One region of the Staphylococcus sp. AS1337 genome, then DNA from elsewhere that is predicted to be linked to it. Evidence: riboswitches for the same ligand, from Rfam matches in the RefSeq annotation. Region 1 holds a riboswitch; each other region holds the start of a gene.
The links. A riboswitch is a leader RNA that binds a small molecule or an ion and turns the genes downstream of it on or off. The one in region 1 is predicted to bind S-adenosylmethionine.

Region 1 (10,418 bases):
GTTGATTTAAATAATATTACAAATAAGGAAAAAAATGCTTATTTTGCGACTGCTGTAAATGTTGAACGCGTATGGACATTAATGGAGGACATACTTAAAAGTTATAGTGATGACCAATAACTTTTAAGTATAGATATAAATAATGAAAACTTAAATGGGTATTGTATGCACACTGTTTGGTTGCGCTATAATACCATGTAAAATAATAATTGCGTAGTTTTGAGTTAATTGTGGCAGCGAAAATAAGAAATTGCATTTCCCTCCCAATTTTTATGTCAAACTAAAGTATGAGGTTCTTTTTAAGCGGATTATTAGTTTTTTGGAACTATAAAAAGTATACTTATGAACTAATAATAACTATTTAAAAGGTGATTCATTTAGTGAAAAATACGTTGAAAACAATTGTGCTATTAATCATTATAATCGTTCCATTTATTTTCTTGATGGCGAATATGGATTATATACAAAAAAGTATAAATGAAAATTTTTCAGAAATCAGTAACCAAAATAATAAAAATGAGCGATCGACATCTTATACAGATTTTTTTGATCGGAGCAGAGAAACAGAAAATTTTGGTAAATATGAGTTTAGCGGTTTTGATGGGAAACATTATGGGATAGATTATGATTTGCCTGAAGATACGCCGGTTAAAGCCGCAACAGATGGCAAGGTTACTCGCACATTTGAGAATGACTTAGGTGGCAAAGTAGTGCAAATAGCTGAAACGAACGGACGGTATCACCAATGGTATATGCATTTAAATCAATTTAAAGTTAAAGTAGGAGACAATGTACAAGCGGGAGATGTAATTGCACTTTCTGGTAATACAGGAGAACAAACGACTGGGTCTCACCTTCATTTTCAGAGAATGAATGGTGGCATTGGTAATGACTATGCAGAAGATCCTAAAGATTTTGTTGAAAAATTACCAGATGGTGAGAAAAGTCTATATGAACTAAAATGACTAGAATGTATATTGTAACATCATTATAAAAAAAACTACCGCTTACCCTAAGGTGCTGATAGGGTAAGCGGTAGTTTTACGTTCATTTATTTTAATTATAGTTGTTTACTGTAATAACGCTTGAAGCACAACAGCTTGATTATGCTTTTTATCTTTAGCGCCAAATAATAAAATGATATCTTTATAAGTCTCAGAAACTTTATTCTGCAATTCTTCAAATGCTTGTTTTTGGCTAATATTTTCGCGAAGTTCTTTCTCGTACTTTTCTTTAAAAGCAGCATATAACTTGGGATCATGGTTAAACCATTTTCTTAATTCAGAAGTTGGCGCTACTTCTTTGATCCAATGATCTAAATTTGCATCGTTCTTAGCTATACCTCTTGGCCATACGCGATCTACGAGTATCCGTAAGCCTTCTTGCTGTTTGTCTTCATAAATTCTTTGAATGTATACCGTCATGTAATAAATCTCCTCCAATGTTTACCTAATTAGTTTTATCATTACCTTTAAAAATTGAATAAGAAACATTTATGGATAAGTATGTACTTGTTATATAAAAGGGTATATTAATAAAAATGACTATAGGAGTGATCGTAATGACTAAATTTGATCATATTCAACCACCTGGCCAGTTTAAATATCGCAATGGTCAAGTTTTGATAAAGAATTATTATAAATTTACTTGTGATAATCGAATTTATTTTACAAATACAGTGCATAAAGACCTAGAAGATCAACAATATCAATTTAATATTGAGATTTTATCAGATATAGATATATATGGATTGGCATTAGATTTCAATGAAGTAGATAAATTATACCAAACAGAAATTGAACCGTATTTAGATGGTCAGTTGGTAAATGACACATTACCCGAAATGAATACAACTGCTGAAAATATTGCTATATGGATATGGGAACAATTTGAAAAAAGTTTACCTAAGGAGACCCAATTGCAAAAATTGGAATTTTTTGAAACAGCATCTCAAGGGCTGGTACTAACAACAAATTTAATGAAACACTAAAATTTGTTGATTATGAAAACGTGTTAATTATATATAGAAGTAGGTAGCCGAAAGTGAATTTAAAATTGAGATTTCGGCTACCTACTTTTTTATGCTGTAATATTTTGATCATAGTTGTGTAATTTTAGTTGTTAATTTGATATAAAAATATTTGAGGAAAATACAGGAACAATATTCTGAAAATTAAGAAAATGTGATATATTAGTATTTATTTCAGCTTAGGGGGAACTTCTATGATTAAAGTAAGTCCAAAACAATTTTTATATAATGTACTATCTGGTGTAGCAATTGCTATAGTAGCAGGGTTAATACCTAATGCTATATTAGGAGAACTATTTAAACTTTTCGCTCCTAAGTACCAGGTTTTTCAAACATTATTACAAGTAGTAGAAAGTATTCAATTTACTGTACCATTATTAGTTGGTGCACTTATAGCAATGCGATTCAATTTATCACCTTTAGCAACGGCTGTTGTGGCGAGCTCTGCTTTTGTGGGGAGTGGCGCAGCGCAATTTAAAGATGGTGCTTGGATGCTTGTAGGTGTTGGAGATCTTATTAACACAATGATCACTGCAGCAATTGCTGTATTTTTAATATTAGTCGTTGGAGAAAGATTTGGTAGTTTAACGTTAATTATTCTGCCGACCATTGTCGGTGTCATAGCTAGCTTTATTGGCGTAATTATATTGCCATATGTCCAAATGATTACAACTGGTATTGGTAATTTAGTCAATACATTTACAGAATTACAACCAGTATTGATGTCTATGCTTATTGCATTAGTATTTAGTTTTATAATTATTTCACCTATATCAACTGTAGCTACTGCATTAGCTATAGGTATTAGTGGTCTAGCGGCTGGTTCTGCTTCACTTGGAATTGTGGCATGTGAAGGTGCATTAGTTGCAGGGACGTTAAAGGTAAATAGAGCAGGCGTACCTCTGACAATCTTTTTAGGTGGTGTGAAAATGATGATACCTAATATGGTAAGGCATCCTATTATTTTACTACCAATCTTTTCAAATGCACTAATCACTGGTTTTGTTGGTGCGCTCATAGGAATTGGTGGAACAAAAGAATCAGCAGGTTTTGGAATTATTGGGCTTGTTGGGCCAATAAGTGCATTTAGATTTATGGAAGATTCAGTATTATTAAATTTAATATACGTATTTATTGCGTTTTTTGTAGTTCCATTTGTAATGGGGTATTTGATAAATACATTTTATATGAAAACGTTGAAATTATATGATAGAGAAATTTTTAAATTCTTGGCGTAAAATTATATATAATGTTTAAAATGTATAGTTGTTTTTGTAATATAATGTAATGTTTTGGATATTGGATAAAATAATAAAGTATATTAAAAAGGCCACAAAGCAGTGGTCTTTTTAAAATTTAGACAAAAAAAATTGCAAGTTTTACTCCAAAATATATATTTTTTATTCTTTTATTATTTTACAATTGTGTAACAAAAAGGTTTGTTGTAATAATTCAGATAATGTGAAACCGTTCGCTGATAAAGGGACGAAGCTTAATATATCAGTGCTATACACAATATATTTTGAAAACAATGCAAGAATTATGCATTACAAAACAAAACAATAGTATTTCAATGTTACAAAGAGTCTTTTCTTTTGTAACGTTTTGTTATGGAAGTGTAATATAAATAGGCGAAATATGTGTTATATTATTTGTGGCGAAAAAATAAAGCATAAAAATTAATCGATTTTAGCACATACGATAAATAATTTAACGAAAATATAATTTTACTTAAAAAGATTTTAATTTGGAGGATTTTTTAATTATGAAGAAAACAATTTTAGCATCATCATTAGCAGTAGCATTAGGTGTAACAGGATATGCAACAACAGCAGATCACAATCAAGCTCACGCTTCAGAAGAAAATATCGATAAAGCGCATTTAGCTGATTTAGCTCAAAACAATCCTGAAGAATTAAACCAAAAACCATTACACGCTGGCGCGTACAACTATAACTTCGTTTTAGGTGGAAATGAATATACATTCACTTCAAATGGTCAATCTTGGTCATGGAATTACACAGCTGCAGGTGCTCAAAGTGCAACTTCTAATTCAGTACAAGATGTAACTACTCAAGCAACTACAAATACTAATGAAACTTCAGCTAGCGAAGTAAGTGCTCAAAAACAATCAAGTAATAATCCAGTAGCAGCAGTTGAAGCTCCTAAAGCTTCATCTAACTCAAATGTTCAAACTGCACAAACAAGTGCTGCAACTAGAACTTATAAAGCTGCTCAAACATCAGCTGCATCAACTGGTGGATCAGTTAAAGCTCAATTCTTAGCTTCAGGTGGTACAGAAGCTATGTGGAATTCAATTGTAATGCCTGAATCAAGCGGTAACCCAAATGCTGTTAACCCAGCAGGTTACAGAGGTTTAGGTCAAACTAAAGAATCATGGGGAACTGGTTCAGTAGCTAGCCAAACTAAAGGTATGATTAACTACGGTGAAAGCCGTTACGGTTCAATGGAAGCAGCGATGGCTTTCCGTGCTTCTAATGGATGGTGGTAAGATCTAAATAACTAAATAGAAATGTTTAGTTATCTTAGGTTGAAAAACCCGGAACGTTTATGTTCCGGGTTTTATTATTTTATTTGATGCTTTTATGTGAGTGACATCTAGGTCTTATTATTCTATGAGATTTTGATGTCACTTTTTGTTTTATAAGTAGATTGACAAGCGTGAATATTCTGATAAAATTAATGGTAATTTAAAAATAAACTTATCCAGAGAAGCTGAGGGATTTGGCCTGATGAAGCTTCAGCAACAGACTTTTATATAAAAGTACTGTGCTACTTCCAGCAAGCGTTAATGCTTGAAAGATAGGTGACATGTGTAACTATATGCCACACAGGTCGGCATATAGTTTTTTTAATAGGAGGACTTTTATGGCAATTTCGGATAGATTGGCACAGATACCAGATAGTTATTTCGCAAAAACAATGGGACAGAAAGTAGAACATGGTCCTTTAGCTTTAATTAATATGGCTGTAGGTATTCCTGATGGTGAAACTCCCAAAGGAATTATTGACTGTTTTGCTGATGCGCTACGTCAGCCTGATAATCAAAAGTATGTTGCTTTCCATGGTAAAGACTCATTTAAACAAGCAATAGTAGATTTTTATCAAAGACAATTTCAAGTTGAATTAGATAAAGAAGATGAAGTGTGTATTCTATATGGTACTAAAAATGGTCTTGTAGGTTTACCTACATGTATCGTTAACCCAGGAGAAAATGTATTACTACCAGATCCAGGATATACGGATTATAAAGCAGGGGTGTTACTTGCCGATGCACAACCACAACCGCTCGTTTTAGAGCCGCCTTATTATTTGCCTCAGTGGGACAAAATAAGCAAAGAAACATTACTCAATACACGTTTAGTTTATTTGACTTATCCAAATAACCCGACAGGTTCAGTTGCTACAAAATCAGTATTTGAGGAAGCGATTGAGCGTTTTAAGGGAACAAAAACAAAGATCGTTCATGATTTTGCGTATAGTGCCTTTGGCTTTGATGCTAAAAATCCTAGTATATTGCAAGCAGATGGAGCAAAAGACCTAGCAGTAGAAGTATTTTCATTATCTAAAGGATATAATATGTCAGGTTTTAGAGTTGGATTTGCAGTAGGAAATAAAGATATTATACAAGCATTAAAAAAATATCAGTCACATACACATGCAGGTATGTTTGGTGCATTGCAGGACGCAGCAACATACGCTTTGAATAATTATGATGATTTTCTAGAAGAGCAAAATATAACATTTAAACGTCGTAGAAATGAATTTGAAGCTAAATTACAACAAGCGGACATACCTTTTGAACCAATGAAAGGTGGTATTTTCTTATGGTTGCGTACACCGACAGACTTTGATGGAGAAAGTTTTGTTGATTATTTATTACAAGAACAGTCAATTCTTGTTGCACCAGGTATACCATTTGGAGAACATGGAAAAAATTATGTGCGTATTTCTTTAGCTTTAGATGATGTATCGTTACTAGAGGCTGCGGAAAGAATACAATCGCTTAAGCACCTTTATGAATAGAATAAATCTTATTGGAGTGATTAACTTATGACAAGTATTAAAATTTTTGGAGTAAGAGAAGAAGATTTACCTTATATTAAAGCATGGTCAACAAAGCATAGTGTGACTGTCGATTTAGATGAAGCATTACTTTCGTCAGAAACTGTCGATCGTACAAAAGGCTTTGATGGTGTTTCGATATCACAGCAAATTCCTTTTGGTGAAGATGTATACCGCAAGTTACATGAATTTGGAATTAAGCAAATTGCGCAACGAAGTGCTGGTTTTGACATATATGATTTCGATTTAGCTCAAAAATATGATTTGATTATTTCTAATGTGCCATCTTATTCCCCGCATTCTATTGCTGAATATACGGTATCACAAGCACTTAATTTGGTCAGAAATTATAATGATATTCAACAGAAAACAGCTTCATATGATTTTAGATGGCAACCAGCTATCTTATCACGATCTATTAAAGATTTGAAAGTTGCTGTTATAGGAACTGGTCGTATCGGTTCAATTGTTGCTAAGATATTTGCACAAGGCTTTGAAGCTGAAGTTATTGCTTATGATATTGCTCCTAATGAACGCTATAAGCCATTTTTAACGTATGCTAATAGTATTGATGAAGCTGTGCAAGAAGCGGATATTGTTACGGTTCATATTCCTGCAAGTAAGGATAATGATTATTTATTTGATGATGCATTGTTTAATGAATTTAAACCAGGATCAGTATTTATCAATTGTGCAAGAGGCTCCATTGTAAAAACTAGTGCGCTAATACACGCACTGGATAACGGTACTTTGAAAGGAGTAGCACTTGATACATATGAAGGGGAAAAGGGATTGTTTCCAAGTGATCAACGACATTCAGAATTAAAGGATGAAGTATTAAAGCAATTAATCGAACGACAAGATGTTATTGTTTCACCTCATATTGCTTTTTATACAGATGCTGCCGTTGAAAACCTCATTGTCGATGCTTTAGATGCGACAATTGATGTTATTGAGACTGGTGACACTAAATTACGCGTAAATTAATAAGGAGCAATTATGTATATTTAAGATGTAAAATATTAAATATAAAAAAGGGGCGGGACAGAAACCTAATTTTTCAAAAAGAATTTCGTTGTCCTACCCCTGGCAAAGCAAATTAGAGTTGAAAAGCTTTTAGACCAAGCTTTTCAACTCTAATCAGCAACTGCTATCACACTGAGTGGAGATTGAGACATTATATATGTCCTAGCCACTTTGTTTTGAGAACATACCTTATAAATCTTAATTCAATCGTGTTATCGATGATGCTTATATTTGACGTGTTTTTAATATATTATTTTACGTCATAACCTTGATCTTCTATTGCTTCGTACATGTTTGGTGATGTGACTTTGTTATCATCAAAATCAACTTTAACATTACCTTCTTCAAGATTAACATTAGCTGTTGATACACCATCTAAATTTGTTAATGCACTTTCTACTGCGTGTTTACAGTGCTCACAACTCATACCTTCTACTTTAATTGTTTCAGTTGTCATATCAATCACCTCCTTAAAAATAATGATATTCATATGAATCATCTCAAATTTTAATTATAATTTCATGCGTTTTAATCTAAGTGCATTAGTGACAACACTTACAGAACTTAAAGCCATTGCAGCACCAGCAATCCATGGTGCAAGTAACCCTAGTGCAGCAATAGGAATACCTGCAACGTTGTAACCAAATGCCCAAAATAAGTTTTGACGTATATTACGTATAGTCGATTTACTAGCTGTGATTGCTTTAGGTACTAGTAACAAATCGCCACCAAGAATGGTAATATCAGCAGCTTCTATGGCAACTTCTGTCCCTGTACCGATAGCAATACCAATATCTGCTTGGACTAAAGCTGGTGCATCATTTACGCCGTCTCCAACCATGGCTACTGTCTTATTATTAGCTTGTAATGATTTTATTTTAGCCGCTTTTTCTTCTGGTAACACTTGTGCAATGACTATATCTATACCAACTTGTGAGGCAATGGCTTCTGCTGTACGTTGGTTATCCCCAGTCAACATGACGACTTCGATATTTAAATCATGTAACTGTTGGATTGCTTTATTGGTAGAATCTTTGACAGTATCGGCTACTGCGATTGTACCACGTAATTTTTGATCAATCGCTATCAACATAGCCGTCTTACCTGATTGTTCAAACTTGGATAATTGTAGTTCAGAACTACTAATGGTTACTTGATAATCTTCTAAGAATTTACGATTACCTACTAATAAAGATTTTCCATCAATCGTAGCTTTGATGCCGCGTCCAGGTACCGCTTCGAAGTCATGAACTTCTAATAAATTAACTTGTTCTGTTTTTGCATAATTTACGATAGCTTCTGCGAGTGAATGTTCAGAAGCTTTTTCAGCGCTAGCTAATAATTGTAATGCTTCATTATCGCCATCAAAGTCAGTGACTACAGGTGTTCCGTGTGTGATTGTTCCCGTCTTGTCTAAGACAACGGTATCGATTTGATGCGCACGTTCAATATGTTCTCCACCTTTAAATAAAATACCGTTCTCGGCAGCTTTTCCAGTACCTACCATAATAGAAGTAGGAGTAGCTAACCCAAGTGCACAAGGACAAGCAATAACCATTACGGCAATTGCTGCTACTAAGGCTGGTTCAAATTGACCTTGGTGTACTAAAGTAATCCATATAATAAATGTTAGTATCGCGATCCCAACTACAATAGGCACAAAATAACCAGATATAATGTCAGCAAGTCTCTGGATAGGTGCTTTAGAACCTTGAGCTTCTTCAACTACTTTAATAATAGAAGAGAGCGCAGTATCTTTGCCTACTTTTGTTGCTTCAATTGTGAGAACGCCATTTTGATTCATTGTTGAACCAATAACATAATCGTTTTGTGCTTTTTCAACGGGTATAGATTCACCAGTTAACATAGATTCATCTACAGAAGTTTTTCCTTTTAGAATTATACCATCTACAGGTATTTTCTCTCCAGGTTTAATAATTAAATAATCACCTTCTACGACTTCACTTAAAGGTATCATATATTCCTCTTTGTTACGTAGTACACGTGCTTCTTTAGCTTGCAAGTTTAGTAATTCGCTTAAGGCATTTGTTGTTTGTGATTTTGCACGTGCTTCCAAATATTTACCAAATAAAATAAGTGTAATGAGTATAGCGCTTGTTTCGAAATATAAATGAGGCGTAATGTTTGTATCGTTTAGCCATTTAATCATCTCATATAAGCTATAAAAATAAGCTGCGCTAGTTCCTAATGCTACTAGTACATCCATATTTGCTGAACCATTACGAAGATTTTTATAAGCTCCAACATAAAATTGCCAACCAATGATGAATTGTATCGGAGTTGCTAAGATAAACTGAAACCATGGATTCATTAAAATAGAAGGCAAATGCATATTAAAGAGATGTACAAACATAGTTAATAATAATGGTAAAGCCAATATAGCCGAAACAATTAATTTGGTAAGTTTATGTTTTAACTCTATTACTTTGCGTGATTGTTTCTCATTAGCTTCTTTTTTGGGTTGTGCATCATAGCCTAATTTTTGAATTTTTTGAATTAAAGTATCAACTGAAGTTGAATTAGAGTTATATACAATCGTAGCATTTTCGGTTGTAAGGTTAACGTTTGCTTCCTCTACACCATCAGTACGATTCAGTACCTTTTCAATACGGTTAGAACACGCTGCACATGTCATGCCTGTAACGTCTAAGTCAATTTTTTCATTTAATACACCATATCCTGTTTTTTCTATTGTATTGTAAAGATCAGTAGTAGAAGTTGAACTAGGATTATAGCTTATTGTGGCTTTTTCAGTTGTAACGTTAACATTTGCTTCCACTTCATCCATTTTATTTAAATTTTTCTCTATACGGTTGGCGCAAGCTGCACATGTCATACCTGTGATGTTGAAAGTAGTTTTTTTCTGTTTACTCATTAAAGTGGCCTCCTTTCAGTTTGTAAATAAATATCTATAACATTAGACCTTTTACACCACAAATATACCCCTAGCAGGTATAGTTGTCAATGTTATTGTTTTAAAAAGAGGGACAAGAAATACAAAATCAAAATTTGCAAATTGACTTTGTATTTCTTGTCCCTCAAGGTATTCCGATAATAATTTATTGATGGTGGTTCTTAGATTTATACATTTTGTTTGTAAGAATGATCAATAATAAATAAATTAAATTTAAGAATATTGCATTTTATTCATACTATAGTTTAGTTTTGTTGAAATTTAATAAATATGACAGCAAAATTGATTTATTATTTGTTAATCTGTGCGAATTAACTTGTTTTTATAAAAGATGTTGCTGAT
Region 2 (10,418 bases), on a different contig from region 1:
CATCACAGTTAAAGGGCTTATTTGTATATTTCGCTGTTATTTAGCTGGTACTACCGCACCATCATATTTTTTATTGATTTCATCTTTAATTTCTTTAGATTGTAATACTTCCATCAATGCTTTGATTTTTTTATCATCTTTATGTCCTTCTTTAACAGCAATTAAATTGGCATAAGGATTGTCTTTAGCTTTCTCTAATACAATAGAATCATCTTTAGGACTTAATTTTTGATCGATTGCAAAATTAGAGTTGATAATTACAGCATCAGCATCTTCATTTTGATAAATTTTCGGTAAGTATTCTGCAGATTGTTTATTATTAAATTTGATATCCTTTTTGTTTTCTACGATATCATCAAATTTAGCATCTTCAATCTTCACGCCATCTTTTATTTTAATTAATCCTGCATCTTGGAAGAATTTTAAGAAACGGCCTTCTTCAGCTGGATTATTAGAAACATAAACTGTGGCACCTTTTGGTAAATCTTTTAGACTCTTATACTTTTTAGAATAAACAGCCATTGGTTCTAAATGAACATTACCTGCTGATTCTACTTTATATCCTTTATCTTTTTTCTCAGTTTTTAAGTAAGGTGTATGTTGGAAAAAGTTTGCGTCTAATTCACCTTTATCTAATAATTTATTCGGTGTTGTATAATCATTGATTGTTTTAATTTTCAAATCATAGCCTTTATCTTTCAATAATGGTTTGGCTTTTTCTAAAATTTCAGCATGAGGAGCTGGAGAAGCACCTACTGTAATTTTTTTATCTTCACTACCTCCACTATTCCCACAGGCTGCTAAAACAAGCGCTAATACAAGTACAGAAGCTAAACTAAATAATTTTTTCATATAAAAAGTCCCCCTTTTTAAGATTATCTCTTATCAATTTTATTAGTAGCCCAATCACCAATAAATTGAATGATGAACACAATAATAAGGATTAAAATTGTTGAAACAAAAATAACGTCATTTTGATTTCTAGTGAAACCTGTTAAATAAGCTAGGTTACCTAAACCGCCTGCACCAATAACACCGGCCACTGCAGTAGAACCTACTAAAGCAATCGCTGTAACAGTAATACCTGAAATTAACGCTGGCATTGCTTCAGGTAAAAGTACTTTTTTGACTACTGTCCAAGTATTAGCTCCCATTGACCAAGCCGCTTCAATAACACCTTTATCAATTTCTTTAAATGCAATTTCTACAAGTCTGGCATAAAATGGTGCTGCACTTATGATTAAAGCAGGTAATGCCCCCGTTGGACCACTAATCGTGCCTAACACTAAACTTGTAAATGGAATTAATAAAAGTATTAAAATAATAAATGGTATCGCTCTAAACAAGTTAACTATAAATGAAACAACGCTATAGAAAACTCTTGCTATAGGTGATTTACTTTTAGCTGATAAAAATAGTAATACACCTAATATTAAACCTAATACAAAGGCAAAAATTGTCGAAATAACTGTCATATAAATTGTTTCATATGTCGCTAACCAAACTTCATCCCAGCTGACGTTTGGCATTGTAAACATCTCGCGGAGGATGTCACTCAATGAATTACCCATGTCTTAACACCTCCACTGAAACATGTTGCGCTTCTAAGTCGTTTTTGAACTTTTCGAATTTTTCTGAATTTACATTGCTCAATTGAATCACTAAGAATCCAAGCGAACCATCTTTTGTATGTTTAATATTAGCTTCTAATATGTTCACATCGATATTATGCGTTTTTGTTATGTATGACACTAGGGGTTGCGTGGCATTATTCCCTGTGAAATTCAAACGTACAACATAATCATCTTTATTAAGTGATACTAAGTCACTAATAGATTCGTCAAAATCATCATTTAAATCATCTTTAACAAAACGTTTTGTAACTGCATGTTGTGGATTTTCAAAGACTGTGGAAACTTGACCTTGTTCAATCACACGACCGTTTTCCATAACAGCTACTTCATCACATATACGTCTAATAACATGCATTTCATGTGTGATAATCACGATTGTTAAATTTCTTTCTTCTTTAATTTTCAATAATAATTCTAAAATTTCATCTGTTGTTTGAGGATCCAACGCACTTGTCGCTTCATCACAAAGCAATACAGTTGGTTCATTTGCTAACGCTCGCGCAATACCGACACGTTGTTTTTGACCACCTGATAGCTCTGAAGGATATGCACTTTCTCTACCTTTCAGTCCAACAAGTTCTACTAATTCTTTTGCCCGTTGTTTTGCTTCACGGCGAGGCACTCCTGCTATTTCCAATGGAAATGTAATATTATTTAATACAGTACGAGACCATAGTAAATTAAAATGTTGAAATATCATGCTCACTTTTTGACGTTTTTTTCTTAACTGTGATTTTGATAGCTTACCAATTGTATCTCCATCGATAATGACGTCTCCTGAAGTTGGTTGTTCGAGGTTATTTAGAAGTCTAATTAAAGTACTTTTCCCCGCACCTGAAAAACCAACTACTCCAAAAATCGAGCCTGATTGAATACTTAAATCAACATGATCTACCGCCAGTACGTCCTGTTTTTTCGTTTTGTACTTTTTGACTATTTGATTTAACTCAATCATTCTGTTTCCTCCTTGTGTTGCTAATCCTTCAATTAAAAAATGCTTCCCCTATGTTCACCGAAGTATAGAGAAAGCAAAATAGCTTCTCTCATCTTCTAAAGTTTTAAAACTTTATGTGAATTGGCACCATTTCTTTTAAAGACGGTTGCCGGGCTTCAAAGGGCACATCCCTCCACCTCTCGTGATAAGAGTTTCATTATTTAATTATTTTTAATCCTACCATTGTACTAATATTTCGTCAATAACTATTTTAAATTTTCTAACAGATAAGGCACCGATTGAAATGCATAAATCCTTTTTTGCTCTTCGCCTTTTGACATTACTAATAAAACTGGTACAGATTGAATTTCATACGATTGGCTAAAATCAGGATGAAAGTTTAAGTCCATTTTTATTGTAGGTAATTGTAAGATATCGTTAGCAATATCCAGCATTCGTTCAGAAACCTTACATGTTCCACATGTTGGTGTATACCCAAAGATAAGATACTTATCTTCATTTATATATTTATTGACGTCAACGCGTTGCTCACTTGTTACATTCATGTTAATAAACTTACCCTCTCAGCTATATAATCCAATTTTGCTTTCGCCACCCTTTCCTCATCCTTTACTATAAAACCATGTTTTTCTAATACTCTAGATAGATATGGTTTAGGACAACGGGCAACTTCACAATATTGTTTATCTACCCTTATATGTCTACTTTCACTTAAATAGCGTTTGAACCATTTTCGTATTCTTTCACCTTCATCATCCGAATCTACAAGAATATACACTTGTTTGTCATATAGAGTATCGATCATTTCATCTAATTTATCCACACCCATTGTACCATTTGTGCAGATAATTTCTATAGGTTGATCAATCACTTGTTTGACACGCTTCTTGTCTGACTTTCCTTCGACAACAATTGCTTGGTTCAGTATCGTCATGACATCCACCCTCTAAATGTTGATAGTAAATCTTTCTACTTAGTTCTTCACAATCCGTGATGACAATAAACATAATTTACATAGTTAAAATATTTCTTATTATAATAAAATAATTTATCATTTTTTAAAGTTGAGGTGAACTCGTTAGACTTATAAAATCACTAACTCTCCAATAGCCTCAATGATAAGAAAAAACTCCAAGATAGTTATATCATGGAGTTAAGTGTTATGTTATTCGCCAATCATTTCTGAATATTGTTCAGCAGTTAATAATTCATCTAATTGACTTTCATCACTTAGTTCAACTTTAACCATCCAAGCTTTTTCGTAAGGTGATTCATTTACGAATTCTGGGCTATCTTCTAACTCATCGTTAGATTCAACTACTTTACCTGATACAGGTGCATATAGTTCTGAAACAGTTTTTACGGATTCAACACTACCAAAAGTGTCGCCTTCATTAATTTCGTCATCAACTTCTGGTAATTCAACGAATACGATATCGCCAAGTTCACCTTGAGCATATTCAGTGATACCAATTGTTACTGTATTACTTTCAACTTTTACCCATTCATGTTCTTTAGAATATTTTAATTCACTCGGTACTGCCACGAGAATCCCCTCCTAAATGATTTTACATATTAATGATGCCATATGCATACCATACAATCAACTATTTCTTAGCATATTAATATTATTATAATCTTTTCATAACAATAGATGAAGCGTTTACAAACACAACTTATAATTTCAACTTTTAGAGATGGCTCTATTTAAAGAGATGGCTCTATCTCCAAAAGAGGAATTAAGATAACCATGTTTCCTTATATTGATCTTCTTTGAAACCAACTGTAACTTTGTCTCCAGAAATAGCTAATGGTCTTTTGACCAACATACCATTAGTTGATAATAAATCTAACTTTTCATCATCAGTAAGGTCCTTCATTTTGTCTTTAAGACCTAATTCACGATATTTAGCACCGTGCGTATTAAAGAGTTTATTTATATCGATATCTGTCGCCTCTAAAATTTCTTTAAACTCGTTTTTAGTGGGCGTATGTTGTACTATATCGATTGGTTCAAAGCTCACACCGTAGTCTTGTAAAAATTTTGCTGCTTTTTTACAAGTAGTACAATTAGGATATTGGTAAAATTTTATCATTATTCTGTACCTCCTATAACTAGTTAACATTAATATATCAAATTTATTGCCAAAACGCTCTAATTAATAAGCTGATTTTTTTTATAACTTCAAAATGTCCGTTATAATAAGCTTAATTATATTTTTAAAAAGGAGAAAATTATGAAACCTATTAATACAAATGATGCATTTAAAGAAACTGTACAGAGTGATAACCCTGTCATTGTAAAATTCGAAGCTGGCTGGTGCCCTGACTGTAAAGCAATGGATATGTGGATTGACCCTATCCAAGAAAAATATAATAATTACGACTGGTTTACAGTCAATCGTGACGAGCTTGAAGATGTTGCAGCTGACAACGATGTGATGGGCATACCAAGCTTACTAGTATTTAAAAACGGAGAAAAATTAGCTCACTTACACTCAGCTAATGCGAAATCACCAGAACAAGTAGAAGCATTTTTAGCTGAAACATTTAAATAATTGATTAATAAATGAGATATTTCATCTCATTTTATGGGCTGGGAGAAATTAATTGTCCCAGCCTTAATCATTGTAATGACAGCATTTTAAAGAGCCACTCCTTTAAAGAGCCACTTCTCAATTTATTGAGTTAGTGGTTCTTATGCATGAGCGTAAGCTATTGTAATCAGTTTTAAGTTAGTGTGATATATTCATGAATATGAATTTCAGCTCAGATAAAGCTCCTGTTAGCATTAGTCATCTTTATCGAAATATAATGACGCAACTTTTTAATATTTGAGTATATAATTATAAAAATTAAGAATGAGCAATCAAAGTCAAATTTCACTTTTGATTTTGATTGCCCATTCTTAAAATAACTTTAAAACTTTTCTATTACTTGATCAGTATGACGCTTTCTATGTGGCATTTCATCCTGTAAATCTGTGAGATACAAGAAACCTACAAGTTGTTCATCATCTTTTACATTAAATATCGATCTTATTTCAGGGGTAAATATATATGCCGGTGATTTCCAACATGTGCCAATACCCGCTTCATGTAATAATAGCATTAAGTTTTGTGCGAAAGCCCCAAATGCCATATTATTCTCTAAATCTTCTCGTTGTCTTGGGTCTCTTTTTAGAATTAAGGCAAGCATGCCACCAAGATTTGTAACAGTGTTATAATGATTTTCTTGTTTTTTATCTAAATTAGGGAATGCGACCTCTGAGAGTTGTTTACTCATAGAACCCAAGCGATCTTTAGCAATATGAACCACTCTCCAAGGCTCTCTCATGCCATGATTAGGGGCATCTGTCGCTTGCTGTATCGCTTGATATAGAGCATTATCATCTATAGTCATGTCTCTTTTAAAAACCTTAATACTTCTACGATGTGCAATTGCATCTTGTAGTTCCATTGATTATCGCCCTTTCGTTAGTGATAATTATTTTCAATTATAAATCAGGCGACCACTATTTTCAAACTACTCATATAATTTAATTTGTTGCTTTAACTTTTCAACATGGATTTGACCAGGTGCTTTTGGATCGTCTAAGCAACCATATGAAACTGAGCCTCCAAACAATCCCTGAGCAGTTCTTGAAATTAATCCAAGCTTAGACATCGCTATACCAACAACTTGTTGTGAAACTGTGTCTGCAGTCTCAGACATTGCATTTAATAGATTTAGAACATCTTGTTTATCATGAGGCATAACTGCTACTTTTAAATAATCTGGTTCAAGCTGATGCATTTTATAATATAAACGTTTTAATACTTCCAATTTAGGTGTTTTCTTAAAGTTATGCTGTGATAATACAACTTCTATATTTTCACTATGAGCTGATTTTATCAAGGTTTGATATTTTTCTATAGGCATCCCTTCTTCATATTCAATATCTATCATATCAACATAATCTAATGGGATTATTTTCTCTAGCACATTTAAGTATTTATCATTTGCTAATTGACCTTCTCCACCTTGAATCTTTGTTCGATATGTTACTAACAATTTTTTATTTAAATTTAGATTATATATGTCTTTAGCAATTTTTGCTACAGATGCTTCATCAAAATTTAACCACTGATCAATTCTTAGTTCTATAATATCTATGGAGTCTTGATATTGTTTTAAATCCTCAATTGTATGTTGTGCAAGTTCATGTTTGGGTGCAATTGTAACAGCTATATCAACTTTGGCCATGTTTAAACTTCCTTTTATTAGTAATATTGAAATTATTGTATAACAATTTCTAAAAATAATACAATTAAAAAACATATAAATTACTCAGTGAAATGATTTAAATAATTTTTCTTGGGTAAACATGAATTAGAAGTTTTTAAGGAGGTCATAAAATGGCAGTAAATTATGAAACGAAAGCAACAAATACAGGTGGACGTAATGGTCACGTTCAAACTGACGATAAAGCAATTGATGTAGCAATTGTACCACCGGCTCAAGCTGATGCTGAAAAAGGCACAAACCCAGAGCAATTGTTTGCAGCAGGTTATGCTTCATGTTTTAATGGCGCATTTGATTTAATCTTAAAACAAAACAAAGTGAGAGGCGCTGAGCCAGAAGTTACTTTGACAGTACGTTTAGAAGATGACCCAGAGGCTGAAAGTCCTAAATTAAGTGTCTCAATTGATGCAAAAGTAAAAAATGTATTATCTCAAGAAGAAGCTGAGAAATATTTACAAGATGCACACGAATTTTGTCCATACTCAAAAGCTACACGTGGCAACATCGATGTCGACTTAAATGTAGCAGTTATTGACTAATATATTCCCCCGAAAAGTTCTTAATTGAAACTTTTCGGGGAGTTTTTTTGTCTTTTTATTCCTGGTGTACAATCTAGATGTTTTAGTACTTAATGAATATTTAATTAATTTTCCCCTTCATCTTTATTGTGAGATAAGATGTAAGTAATCAACACTGCAAAAGAAATCAGGATTAGCACTACCAGTGAAACTATAATAGTTATTAAAGCTCCCACAATTTATGCCTCCATTCACATTTATGCATATTGATATATTATACCATAATTATCATATCTATATTATTTGCTTAAATTATTTATTAATATTAATTATAAAGTTTATAAAAAATAATTCTTTTTCATAATGAATTGAAAATACTCACATATTTTTGCAAAAAATTAAAGATAGTATTGCTCAAATAAATTATTTCCTTTAATATTATAATTAAATTGGCAAACGAGAACTATTTATCCATTTTAAAAAATACTTTGCAGAGGTTAGGAGGCATTTAATGACTCAAATTCGCTATTTAACAACTGAAGATTTTTCTAATTATAAATCCTTGTTACTACAAGGTATTAATAAAGAACTCGAAGTATTAGCCTGGAAATTACAAAATGAGAAATGCTTAAATGATACAGATTTACACAAGGTACTATCCTCAGACTCAACAGATTGTATCGTTCTTGGAGCTTTTGAACAGGATATACTTATTGGCGCTGTTACACTAATTCATCATCAAACCTATAGCTTGTCTCATAAAGCAACCTTAGAAAATATGTGCATTAAAAATGTAGATCAAAATTCTAAAGAAGAAATTTCAAAAATGCTTATGCGCCAGATATTTGAAATTTGTAATGAAAAAGAAATTGAAATATTGATGACTTCACTTATTTCAAATAACATTAGTGGTAAAGTCTTTTTTAGTAACTTAAATTTTGAAACACTTGTGTTGGAACAGCATGCTAGAAAATACGATAATTATTACGTAGATGAGCACTGGCTTATTTATTATTTTGATGGAAATGACAGTGACTTATTTGTTTAATAGCTATAATTGCTAAATCGTTGTCACAGGGCAACTCCCCCCTATTTCATAATTAATTTTAAATGAAAGTTGATAAATTGTTTTTTATTTCAAAGTACCTAATTAATATGAGCCTAATCTACTAATCTTAAAAATGACTTGCAATTATATTGCTAAACAAATATTATTTTTGTTAAGTGCTATTTTATTAATAAATATTCTATTCATCTTATTATTTAAGAGAGGGCTGAACATTTTGAAATATGCTACAACGTTATTATCACTGTTCTTGTCATTAATCACACTTGCTACCCCATTATTAGTAGTTAATAAAGTTTTAGAGGGTAACCTACCAATATTAGCAGGTGGACTATTTATCTTAGGCGTTATATTAATTAATATATATGCAGCAATACGTGGCGACCGTATTGCTAATTTATTTGCCTTATGTGTCTCCATCTTTTCATTCATCTTATTAAGCTATCCGTTATGGAAACCTTTTGTAATTGGTTTTTTATATTACTAAATAAATATCCCTACTTATTTATAAAAGCTTTATGTTTACTTTGTTTGTAATCATAAAGCTTTTTTATAGTTTATTAATGCAATAAATATGAATTTACACATTTTTAATTTTACAAATTTTCTGAAAACGCTATAATATAAAAAATAAGGGGGAGAACGTTATGAATTTAGCACTATTAGGTTTTATCATGATTATTATTTTTATGATATTAATCATGACACGTAAAATGTCCGCATTAACAGCTTTAATTGTTTTACCAACGATTTTCGCTTTGCTTGGTGGCTTCTACGCTGGGTTAGGTAAATTTATGCTCGAAGGAATAGAAACAGTTGCACCGACTGGGATTATGCTTACATTCGCTATTCTCTACTTCGGCGTCATGATAGATGCAGGTTTATTTGAGCCTGTAATTAACCAAATCATTAAAGTGGTCAAAGGGGATCCAGTTAAAATTGCATTTGGTACTGTAATCTTAGCTTCAATGGTAGCATTAGATGGAGATGGCACGACTACGTTTATCATCACAGTTACAGCAATGATGCCACTTTATAAAAAAATTGGTATGAGCTTATATACACTGTCAACACTCGCGTTATTGTCCATTGGCGTTATGAATATGCTACCCTGGGGCGGACCGACAGCACGAGCTATTTCCTCATTACAAGTAACAACTGAAGAGGTATTTATTCCAATCATACCTGCAATGGTGGCAGGTATTGTTTTTGCTTTCGGTGTTGCATTCATACTAGGAAAGCGTGCCAAAAAACATATTACTTCTTATACCGATATAGATTTAAATGATATTAAGCCAGAAATTTCAACTGAAGACTCATTGTTAAAAAGACCAAAAATGCTTATACCAAACGCAATACTTACAATTTCACTTATTGTCTGTTTGATAATTGGTATATTACCAATCCCAGTAATGTTCATGCTTTGGTTTGGAGTAGCGATTTTATTAAATTATCCAAATCTTAGTATTCAAAATTCTGTGGTAAAAAAACATGCAGGAGACGTCCTATCAGTTATCAGTTTAGTATTTGCTTCAGGTATTTTTACAGGCGTAATGAACGGTACTAAAATGGTTAACGAAATGGCAAATACCTTAGTTAATATCATTCCTGATGCTATGGGTAATCACTTTGCATTAATAACTGCCATATTAAGTGGACCATTTACATACTTCATGGCAAACGATCCATTTTATTACGGTGTACTACCAATTCTTGCCGAGTCTGCACAACAATTCGGCATTTCAAAAGTTGATATGGCAAGAGCATCCGTTTTAGGCCAACCATTACATGTGCTCAGTCCTTTATATGCCGCTGGTTATTTACTAGTCGGCATGCTTGATATAGAATACGGACAAAATCAAAGAATCGTTATAAAATGGGCAGTAGGATCTAGTTTATTTATGATACTTGTGGCATGTATTTTAGGAATTATACCGTGGTAACAATATATTAAACTTTTA
Region 3 (10,418 bases), on a different contig from region 1:
AGATTTTTCTGGTTTCTCAAATAAATATCCAAGTGTATTTGTGTTTATTGGTTCTAATAGTGAATATGATCTGCATCATCCTAAATATGATCCAGATGAACGTATATTAGAACAAGTACCTGAGTATTTTTTAAGTTTTGTACAAAAACTTTTAAACGAGCAATCTAAATAGAATCTTTGAATGATGTATTAAAACTTTAAAAATCAGGGTAATGCATAAGCATATTCTTTATAATAAGGAGTGTTTGCATATGCCAGGACAAGATCCTAGAACAAAATTCTCAAGTGAAGATTTCCCGAAACAAGAACAAGACGTTCCAGGTTTACAAGATAAATTAGACCCTAAGCCTGATTGTGGTGAAACAACTTATATCGGTTATGGGCGTTTAAAAGATTATAAAATGTTAGTTACTGGTGGAGATTCTGCTATCGGTAGAGCTGCTGCCATAGCGTATGCTAAAGAAGGAGCAGATGTGGCGATTAATTACTTACCTGCTGAGCAAGTGGACGCTGAAGAAGTACAACAAGTGATTGAAGCAGCAGGACGTAAAGCTGTATTAATCCCAGGCGATATACGCGATGAACAATTTAACTATGATTTAGTTGAAACAGCTTATAACAAACTTGGTGGATTAGATAATGTAACGATTGTAGCAGGACACCAGCAATATAGAAACAACCTTAAAGGCTTTGATACTGAATCATTTACTGAGACATTCGAAACAAATGTTTATCCTATTTTTTGGTCAGTTCAAAAAGCAATTGATTATTTAGAACCTGGCGCAACGATTACACTGACTTCATCTGTACAAGGTTATAATCCAAGCCCGACCTTACATGATTATGCCGCTTCCAAAGCAGCTATCATTTCACTTACCAAGAGCTTATCTGAAGAATTAGGTAGCAAGGGAATCCGTGTAAATTGTGTAGCACCAGGACCATTCTGGTCACCACTCCAAATTTCTGGTGGACAGCCCCAATCTAAAATTCCGACTTTTGGCCAAAAAGAAGTGTTAGGTAGAGCAGGGCAACCGGTTGAACTTTCGGGTGTGTATGTACATTTAGCAGCTGAGGAATCAAGCTATACTACAGGTCAAGTTTATGGCGTGACAGGTGGTACTCAATTAGATTAGAATTGATGGAGTAACGAGACAGTAATTTAATTTAACTATAGTGTTTCAATGTCTCGGTGATACTAAGCATAAGGAGGGAGGGATACATTGATATCCTACCTCCTTATTTTTGAAAGGTAAGGTAATCATTTATGAAAAAATTTAAAGCAGATGCTTTAACCAAAAAACAAAATTATAAATTATTAAGTGGTAGTGTGATACCTAGACCCATCGCATTTGTTACTTCTCAAGATAAAGATGGGCATTTAAATGCAGCGCCGTTTAGCTTTTTTAATGTTGTTAATAGTGCACCTCCAATGATTATGATTTCTACAGGACGTTCTGAAGGGAAGCGAAAAGACACTTCTTTAAATATTGAGGAAACGGAATCATTTGTAGTACATATTACAGATGAAGCTACAGTCGAGCAAATCAACCATACAGCAGCCCCTTTGACACGTAACCAAAATGAATTAGAAAGAACAAGTCTTAATTGTGTTGACTCTGAATTAGTTGCAGTACCTGGTATCGAACAAGCTAAAATTCGAATGGAATGTAAGTTAGATAGAATTATTCCGTTAGGTGACTCTCAAGAAGGATCTGATTTAATTATAGGTGAAGTAGTTATGTTTCATATTGATGAATCAGTTTATTTTGAAGATAGTAAAATAGACGTTGACGCACTTAGTGCTGTAGCTCGTTTAGCTGGTAATGATTATGCTTCTTTAGGTAATAAATTTACTATCGAACGTCCTATGAAGTAAATATAAAGCGATTAAATAAATAACATAAGCTCTATTGAAATAATAGATGTTGAAGGAATTAGATAATGAAATCGTTTGTTAAATTGTTTTCTGTCCAATTCCATATTTGACGAATTACAATTAATACTGTACTGTAATAAAATAAAATAATACCTTATCAAGAGAAGTGTAGGGACTGGCCCGATGATACTTCGGCAACATGATGATGCGTGTGCCAAATCCAGTAGCATAATTCATGCTAGAAGATAAGAATGAATCAAGTTTACTCTTTCTTCTTAATTTAGAAAGAGTTTTTTTATTTTTAGGACTTACAAATAACAGAAGGTTGGGTTCTGTTTTAATATTTAGGAAAGTTGGTTATGTATGGAGGAGACAAAAAAAGGTAACGCATGGGCCTTGATACCTTTAATCGTATTTGTTGGTATGTTCTTAGGTGTGGGTATTAGTACAGGCGACTTTACTACGATGCCACTGAATGTAGCTATATTAGTAGCTTCTATTGTTGGATTAGCGTTAAATAGAAAAGAATCATTTCATAAAAAAGTTGAAGTTTTTACAAAAGGTGCAGGACATTCCAATATTATTTTAATGATGTTAATTTTCTTATTAGCAGGCGCCTTTTCTCAAACGACTGAAGATATGGGTGGCGTGCAGTCGACGGTTAACTTAGGGTTATCATTAATACCAGAAAATTTAATTATCGTCGGACTATTTATAATATGTATGTTTGTATCTTTATCAATGGGGACGTCTGTAGGGACGGTAGCTGCTATAGCACCAGTTGGTTTTGGTTTAAGTCAAGCTACAGATGTTTCGGCAGCTATCACAATGGCTACTGTTGTTGGTGGAGCTATGTTTGGTGATAACTTATCAATGATTTCTGATACTACGATAGCTGCAGTACGTACTCAGAAAACGAAAATGAGTGATAAATTTAAGGTGAACATAAAGATTGTTTTGCCTGGCGCGATATTTACTATTATTGTTCTTTGGTTTTTAACAAATGGTGCACATATAGATGCAAATAAAAGTTATGATTATGATCTTATTAAAGTAATTCCATACTTATTTGTGCTTATTTTAGCATTAATAGGTGTAAATGTAGTTATCGTATTAATCGGTGGCATTGTACTTTCTGCAATTATCGGATTAATCTACGGTTCATTTAGTTGGACAGGTTTATTAAGTTCTATATCCAAAGGTATTATCGGTATGGAAGATATAGCGATTATTGCATTGCTCATTGGTGGTTTAGTAGCATTGATTCAACATAATGGTGGTATTACTTGGCTATTAAATTTTGTACGCAGTAAAGTGAAATCTAAACGTGGTGCAGAATTAGGTATTGCTGGCTTAGTCAGTGTTGCAGATATATCGACAGCAAATAATACTATTTCTATATTAATGGCAGGACCATTAGCAAAAGATATTTCAGAGGAATATGATGTGGATCCGCGTAAATCAGCTAGTATTTTAGATATGTTTGCGAGTTGTTTCCAAGGAATGCTGCCATATAGTCCTCAATTGATTGCTGCTGCAGGTGTGGCGTCTATATCTCCATTTGAATTGGTGCCTTACGCAATTTATCCAATGATACTAGGCGTTTGTGGACTTGTAGCAATTTTCTTTAGATTACCTAGATTAGATAAAAAGTAATTAAGATACATTGCAACATCAAGTTGGGCAATGATTTTTAAGCTCTAAATAGAGTAGTGGAGTTATATGTTAATAAACATGATTAGATAACATTTGAAAATTGTTGATATTCATTGTGTTATTTAATACCAATAGACTATAATCTAGATTAAATTTGAGTTCGGGATGTATGAATGTCCTGGGCTCATTCGCTATTTTAAATAAGCAGTATGTTAACAGAATATGCTAAGATAAATGTGAAGTTTATTTAGTATAATATTCAATGAAAATGAAAGTTTTGACGTTTACTGACTAATAGCGATAAAATGAGGTTGTTAAAGCTTTATAAATATTAAAGAACATCACTATATTTATTTGATAATTGTTTAGAAGTATAGTGTAATGCGTTAGAATAGTAATAAGAGTGAAAGTAGGTGAACAATCGATCGTGGGTAAATACAATGTAGAAAATGAGAATGTTGAAATTCGTCTTGAAAGGTTATTTAAAGTAGAACCTGAATTATTATACCAAGCTTGGACAGACCAACGTTTTCTTAAACAATGGTTTATGACAACTGAAAGAACAAATAAAACTATTGAAGTAGCTGCTGAACAAAATGGTAAATACAAAATTGTTGATGTTCGTAAAGGTAAGGAGAATATAGTACAAGGTAGATTTGCTTCATTAACACCTTATGAATATATCGTCATGACAATTGGTATGCCAGAATTAAGTGATTCAGAAGATACGATAGAAGTTGAAATATTCGAAAGAGAACCAGGCATTACGCAAATGATTTTCAATTATATTGCTTTTGTACCGAGAGAAAGAAGATTAACATCTTTAGAATATAAACAGAAGAAGAAAGAATATCATGATTCAACGGCACATGGGTTTGAAATGTTATTTGACAAACTACAATTAGCGCTTGAAGAGTTTGAAGCAAATTTATAAAATAGTTCGCTGATATAGAAATCACACGGTGTGATATGATTTTATTGGATTATTCCAATCCTGGTAATATTATTTAAGTTTGAATAAAATTCAGACCTGTATCAAAGTAAATTCTTTATATGGTTTGCTCAATCAGCACTTAAAATAAATAATGCTCCCTTTAAAGTAATCACTAAATATGACAATCTTTAGAGGGAGCTTTTGCTGTAATTAACAAATTTAACATAATTATTCAAACTTCAATACGGTTATTTGAACGTGGCGAATAAGACAATAGCTGGGCATTGTATTTTAATACAGTTCGCCTATTACTTTACGTTCATTATATTTTCGTAATAAGGTTTCGAAGAAAATATGGTAACTAATAAAACTTGAATAATCTATGCCATCAGCTAAGTAAAATGTATTACTAGATACATAGATATTATAATTTGCTTTTTGAGCAAGGGTATTATCTTTTAAAGTGGTTACAGAGAAAAAATATTTTTGACGCAACTGTAATAAATTGCTGATATCTGTTAACTGCTCTGATTCACCAGAAAGAGAAATGATAAAAAAGATATCTTTTGGTGTTGTTTTATTCAATACCATTTTAAATTCGTGTACGTCATGAAGTACGATAATACTTTTATGTATCGTTAGTAATATACGCTGTGCTTCTTGAGCCACATTCATTTGGGCTAGTCCAGTTCCATATAAATAAACGGTTTCTGCTTGGTAAATTTTATCTGTAATAAGGTCATAATCGATTCTTTCTAAATAAGTGAAAGTATTTTCGATTTCTTGTTTAAAACCTTCTATTGAATCTGAAGGTAATTGATGTGATTGTTCAGTTTCAAATTTTAAATAAGATTTAAAATCACTATAACCATCAAAGCCTAACTTACGAGTGAAACGATGAATGGTGGCGTTAGAGGCGTGGGTATGTTCTGCTAATTCTTGTATTTTCATCGTTTTACATTGTAGGATATGTGTATTAATAAAATGTGCAATATGTAAGTCATTTTCATTTAATTTATTAAAATTAGTATTAACACGTTCGTCTAAAAACAAATTTGTCACCTCACACTTCATGAAAATATTTTCATATTTTGAAAATATAATCTGATTATACAAAATTGTTCCGAATGGCGTCAAACTATTGTCTGTATGTAAGCGTTTCCTTTAATATTAAATTAATCACATACAACACATACTCAATGAATTATATTTATAGATTTATTATGAATGATGTGTAGACAAATGCTTATGTATAGAAATAGGAGGTTATACGGCTATGAATGCAATTAAACGATTTGGGAGTGCGATGATTGTACCTGTATTAATGTTTGCATTTTTTGGTATTGTTTTAGGATTTGCCACTCTATTTAAAAATCCATCGATTATGGGAAGCATTGCTGCTGATGGTACAACTTGGTTTAAGATTTGGTCAGTAATCGAAGCTGGTGGTTGGACAATTTTTAATCATATGGAAGTTGTGTTTGTGGTCGGTTTGCCACTATCTTTAGCTAAAAAAGCGCCTGGACATGCAGCTTTAGCAGCATTGATGGGCTACCTTATGTTCAATACTTTTATAAATGCAATACTTACACAATGGCCGCATACATTTGGAGCGAATTTGGAAAAAGGCGTTGAAAATGTAACAGGACTTAAAGCGATTGCTGGGATTGAAACGTTAGATACGAATATACTTGGTGGAATTATCATTTCAAGTATCATAACTTGGATACATAATCGATACTACAGTAAACGGTTACCAGAGATGTTAGGCGTTTTCCAAGGTCTAACATTTGTGGTGACGATATCATTCTTTGTTATGTTACCAATAGCATTACTTACATGTGTTATTTGGCCGACTGTGCAAGGTGGTATTACTTCATTACAAGGTTTTATTATTGGATCAGGTTATATAGGTGTTTGGTTGTATCACTTCTTAGAACGAGTGCTAATTCCAACAGGATTACACCATTTTATATATGCACCAATTGAAGTTGGTCCTGTTGTAGTCAATCATGGCTTAAAGGCAGAATGGTTTGAACACGTTAATGAATTTGCTAAAAGTACCGAACCGTTAAAGGAACAGTTCCCATATGGATTTATGTTGCAAGGTAATGGTAAAGTATTTGGAGCTATAGGTATTGCTTTGGCTATGTATTCAACAACGCCTAAAGAAAATAAAAAGAAAATTGCAGCATTACTTATTCCAGCAACATTAACTGCTGTTGTAGTTGGTATTACCGAACCGTTAGAATTTACATTCCTATTTATAGCGCCATATTTATTTGTATTGCATGCATTATTAGCTGCAACAATGGATACAATGATGTATGGATTTGGTTTAGTAGGTAACTTTGGAGGAGGACTATTAGACTTCTTTGCAACAAACTGGATACCGTTAGCACAAAATCATTGGTTAACTTATGTGATACAAATCATCATAGGGTTAGGATTTACTGCGATTTATTATTTCTTATTTAGATTTTTAATTCTTAAATTTGATATACCACTCCCTGGTCGTAAAAAAGATGAAAAAGATATGAAATTATATAACAAAAATGATTATAAAGGTAAAAAGAACGAAGATAATAGCGCAGGATCATCAGGAAATGAGTATGAAGATAAGGCGATTTATTATTTAGAAGGTTTAGGTGGCAAGGAAAATATCAAAGATGTAACAAACTGCACAACACGCCTAAGACTTACGGTAAACGATGTTGAGAAGGTCGAAGATAGTGCGTATTTTACACATAATCAAATGGCGCATGGATTAGTAAAAAGTGGTAAAAATGTTCAAGTGGTTGTAGGTATGTCTGTGCCTCAAGTAAGAGAAGCATTTGAAAATCTAGTGAATAATGAAGATGTAAAATAATTATATATAAGCAATAGATGATGAATTATTCAAGGCTGAGTACTTGTATAGGAACTAGTTAATAATTTCAATATAGGCAACTATTGCCTATAGATTAAGAGGAACCAAAACATAAATGTCTTGGTTCCTCTTTTTTGATATTTATTTTAAATTAGTAATTTATATAAGCAGTTTATTTATATTATGAAATTCTAGCTTTATTCATCCAACGAGGCTGATATACAGCACCAAGTATATCGATGTTATGCGTAGCAACCATATATATGAGTTTTGCAAAAACTGAGGGTGACGTAGATACGTTTATCTTATTACGATTGAAAGTATATGTAATATATTCGGTTTGATTTATTAAATTTAAAATATCGATGACCTTGTCTTTAATAAATGCATCACGAAGTCCATCTACAACTAATTCAAAACGTCTGGAAGATAATAATAAATGATCTAAATCTAAAAGGTCATTAGTATCTGTACCTTGTAGTATTTGATAAATAGAATAGTTATGAAAACTAAGGAAACTAATCATATATGGTAATTGCTGCTTTGGTAAATTAATCTCTAAAGCATACAAATTATTTTGTTTGAAAATCGTAAATTTAAATGAATTACAAAATTGTATTTGCTTACATAGTTTGGTTAAATTTTTTCTTGTGGCACGATTATTTAATCCTCCAATATTTAACACAAAAGTTTCAGTTCTATCTAAAAACATATGATACCCCCAATATCTATAGAAAGTGTTTTATCTCTATTAATCATAATATTCAATTACACTTAAATTTCCACAAGTTATTATTTCTATTAGATTGTACCACTCTTTTTTATTAGAATCACTAGGTCTTAAGAACGAAGTTAAAATTTTTACATAGTAATTGATTACAGATATTATTTTTAGAATATTTAGAAAATTAAGTTGTTTGAGAGTATAAAGTATGATACATTTTTCTTTGTTAATACATAAAGGGAAGTGTTTATAGATGTTATCAAAGGTAAGTAGATTTGCAACCAACACATTCTTATTATGGATGTTAGTTGCTGCAATTATAGGTTTTATTTTTCCTGCCCAATTAGCAACATTAAGTGGGTGGGTTCCTTATTTATTAGGTATTGTAATGCTAGGGATGGGGTTAACGATAGACCCTAAAGATTTTAAAATTGTATTTCAAGCACCGCGTTCAGTGATAATTGGCGTTATATTACAATATACAATTATGCCATTAACAGCTTTTTTAATTGCTAAATTATTTAATCTGCCACCAGAAGTAGCTATAGGTGTCATTTTAGTGGGATGTTGTCCTGGCGGAACATCAAGTAATGTAATGAGCTATCTTGCTAATGCAAATGTCGCTTTATCAGTTGCAATTACAAGCGTGTCCACACTATTAGCGCCGATTTTAACACCAGCCTTAATATATTTATTTGCTAATCAATGGTTAGAAGTATCATTTATGAGCATGTTTTGGTCAGTTGTCCAAGTAATCTTAATTCCAATCATCATTGGTTTTATATTACAAAAATTATTTAAAAACTTTGCTGCTAAATCAGCGACAGCTTTACCAATTGTTTCAGTTGTTGCAATTTCGCTTATCTTAGCGTCAGTAGTAGGGGGAAGTAAATCACAAATACTTGAAACAGGCTTATTGATTTTTGCTGTTGTTATCTTACACAATATTGTAGGTTACACGCTTGGATATACTTTGGCTAAAATATTCCATTTGGAAAGAGCTGATAAAAAAGCTGTTTCTATAGAGGTTGGTATGCAAAATTCAGGGCTGGCTGTATCATTAGCCACCGTTCATTTTAGTCCATTAGCTGCAGTTCCAGGAGCTGTGTTTAGTCTGATTCACAATATTACTGGACCAATATTAGCTAAATATTGGAATAAACGATAAAAAATAAGAAGAGACTAGGCTAATTTATGAACTGTGTTCACTCAAATAGACAATTAAATAATTAAAGTAACTTACTGGTTCGATTCATAGTAATGCTATGGATTGGGCCATTTTTAATATTATTCACTTGTGTTATAAAAATGGTTATAATTAGTTAATTCAAACCTGAAATATGATAAGCTATCATTAAATGAATGTGACCCCATATTAAATAGGAGGCGTAATTATGTACAAGGCAGTTGTATTTGATTTTGATGGCACGATTATAGATACAGAAAAACATCTGTTTGAAATTATTAATAAGCACTTAATTCAGCACAATTTACAAGAAATCTCATTAGACTTTTATCGTCAATCTATTGGAGGCGCTGCAACGGAATTACATAATTATTTGGAAACACAACTCGGTCCGAACGATAAGGAAAAGGTTTATTTAGAACATAATGAAACGAGTGTTTCTTTGCCAATTGTTGATGCAATGCATCAGCTTATGGAATATTGTAAAAAACGTCATATCCCTATGGCAGTTGCCACAAGTAGTTATCGTGAAGATATTCAGCCAACGTTTGACAATTTAGGATTGAGCGAGTATATAGATGTTATTGTAGGACGTGAAGATGTAGAGTCAATTAAGCCTAACCCGGATCCATACCTCACTGCTGTTCAAAGATTAAATTATAACCCAGCAAATTGCCTAGCGATTGAGGACTCAGTAAATGGTGCAACAGCAGCTGTTACTGCTGGTCTTGATGTTATTGTCAATACGAATGATATGACGGAATTACAAGACTTTAGTCATATTGCATATACAGGGAAAGATTTGTCTGCGGATGAAATCATAGCATTATGTTTTGAAGCTGATAGGAGTTAGTTTTATGAATAGTTATTTATTAATATTTTTCTTAGGTGGTCCTATCATCTTAGCTATAGGTAATTTAGTTTTAGGACCTGTATTTAATAAAAAGATTCCTTTTAATATACAATTTCGTTCATTTATAGTCGGTACGATGGTTTATTTATTAGGTGCTATAGCTTTATATTATTTAGTACTACAAGATAGGTTTTGATTATATATACTAAAACAGATGACGCTTTATGAGACAAGCGTCATCTGTTTTATAAAAGTTGAAATATTAATGTTACACATACAAGAACAAGCAGTATAGCATCTATACCTATCATGATAGCAAA

Region 2: linked by a shared signal. The riboswitch ahead of ACSUE0_RS09365 (methionine ABC transporter ATP-binding protein) and the one ahead of ACSUE0_RS06585 (aminotransferase class I/II-fold pyridoxal phosphate-dependent enzyme) in region 1 are both predicted to bind S-adenosylmethionine.
Region 3: linked by a shared signal. The riboswitch ahead of ACSUE0_RS11620 (Na+/H+ antiporter NhaC family protein) and the one ahead of ACSUE0_RS06585 (aminotransferase class I/II-fold pyridoxal phosphate-dependent enzyme) in region 1 are both predicted to bind S-adenosylmethionine.

The regions. Positions count from the first base shown of each region.
Region 1 is NZ_JBOIHZ010000003.1:227,015-237,432, reverse strand. Features, by position in the region: gene ACSUE0_RS06615 (nucleoside hydrolase) at 1-120, shown strand, start outside; gene ACSUE0_RS06610 (M23 family metallopeptidase) at 444-965, shown strand; gene ACSUE0_RS06605 (DUF488 domain-containing protein) at 1,071-1,424, opposite strand; gene ACSUE0_RS06600 (6-pyruvoyl trahydropterin synthase family protein) at 1,562-1,990, shown strand; gene ACSUE0_RS06595 (PTS transporter subunit IIC) at 2,224-3,267, shown strand; gene ACSUE0_RS06590 (transglycosylase) at 3,795-4,541, shown strand; SAM riboswitch class I at 4,750-4,859, shown strand; gene ACSUE0_RS06585 (aminotransferase class I/II-fold pyridoxal phosphate-dependent enzyme) at 4,919-6,076, shown strand; gene ACSUE0_RS06580 (D-lactate dehydrogenase) at 6,104-7,102, shown strand; gene copZ (copper chaperone CopZ) at 7,392-7,598, opposite strand; gene ACSUE0_RS06570 (heavy metal translocating P-type ATPase) at 7,653-10,037, opposite strand; gene ACSUE0_RS06565 (SulP family inorganic anion transporter) at 10,399-10,418, opposite strand, start outside.
Region 2 is NZ_JBOIHZ010000005.1:16,907-27,324, reverse strand. Features, by position in the region: gene ACSUE0_RS09375 (MetQ/NlpA family ABC transporter substrate-binding protein) at 37-852, opposite strand; gene ACSUE0_RS09370 (methionine ABC transporter permease) at 876-1,571, opposite strand; gene ACSUE0_RS09365 (methionine ABC transporter ATP-binding protein) at 1,564-2,589, opposite strand; SAM riboswitch class I at 2,675-2,780, opposite strand; gene ACSUE0_RS09360 (thioredoxin family protein) at 2,835-3,134, opposite strand; gene ACSUE0_RS09355 (toprim domain-containing protein) at 3,131-3,523, opposite strand; gene gcvH (glycine cleavage system protein GcvH) at 3,755-4,135, opposite strand; gene ACSUE0_RS09345 (arsenate reductase family protein) at 4,329-4,685, opposite strand; gene ACSUE0_RS09340 (thioredoxin family protein) at 4,827-5,147, shown strand; gene ACSUE0_RS09335 (nitroreductase family protein) at 5,509-6,048, opposite strand; gene aroD (type I 3-dehydroquinate dehydratase) at 6,115-6,834, opposite strand; gene ACSUE0_RS09325 (organic hydroperoxide resistance protein) at 6,987-7,412, shown strand; gene ACSUE0_RS09320 (GNAT family N-acetyltransferase) at 7,903-8,439, shown strand; gene ACSUE0_RS09315 (hypothetical protein) at 8,675-8,944, shown strand; gene ACSUE0_RS09310 (CitMHS family transporter) at 9,105-10,400, shown strand.
Region 3 is NZ_JBOIHZ010000007.1:121,237-131,654, reverse strand. Features, by position in the region: gene ACSUE0_RS11635 (amidohydrolase) at 1-172, shown strand, start outside; gene ACSUE0_RS11630 (SDR family oxidoreductase) at 252-1,133, shown strand; gene ACSUE0_RS11625 (flavin reductase family protein) at 1,265-1,876, shown strand; SAM riboswitch class I at 2,028-2,128, shown strand; gene ACSUE0_RS11620 (Na+/H+ antiporter NhaC family protein) at 2,240-3,532, shown strand; gene ACSUE0_RS11615 (SRPBCC family protein) at 3,960-4,466, shown strand; gene ACSUE0_RS11610 (MurR/RpiR family transcriptional regulator) at 4,758-5,519, opposite strand; gene ACSUE0_RS11605 (alpha-glucoside-specific PTS transporter subunit IIBC) at 5,743-7,335, shown strand; gene ACSUE0_RS11600 (hypothetical protein) at 7,517-8,047, opposite strand; gene ACSUE0_RS11595 (bile acid:sodium symporter family protein) at 8,313-9,227, shown strand; gene ACSUE0_RS11590 (HAD family hydrolase) at 9,454-10,098, shown strand; gene ACSUE0_RS11585 (hypothetical protein) at 10,103-10,294, shown strand; gene ACSUE0_RS11580 (hypothetical protein) at 10,344-10,418, opposite strand, start outside.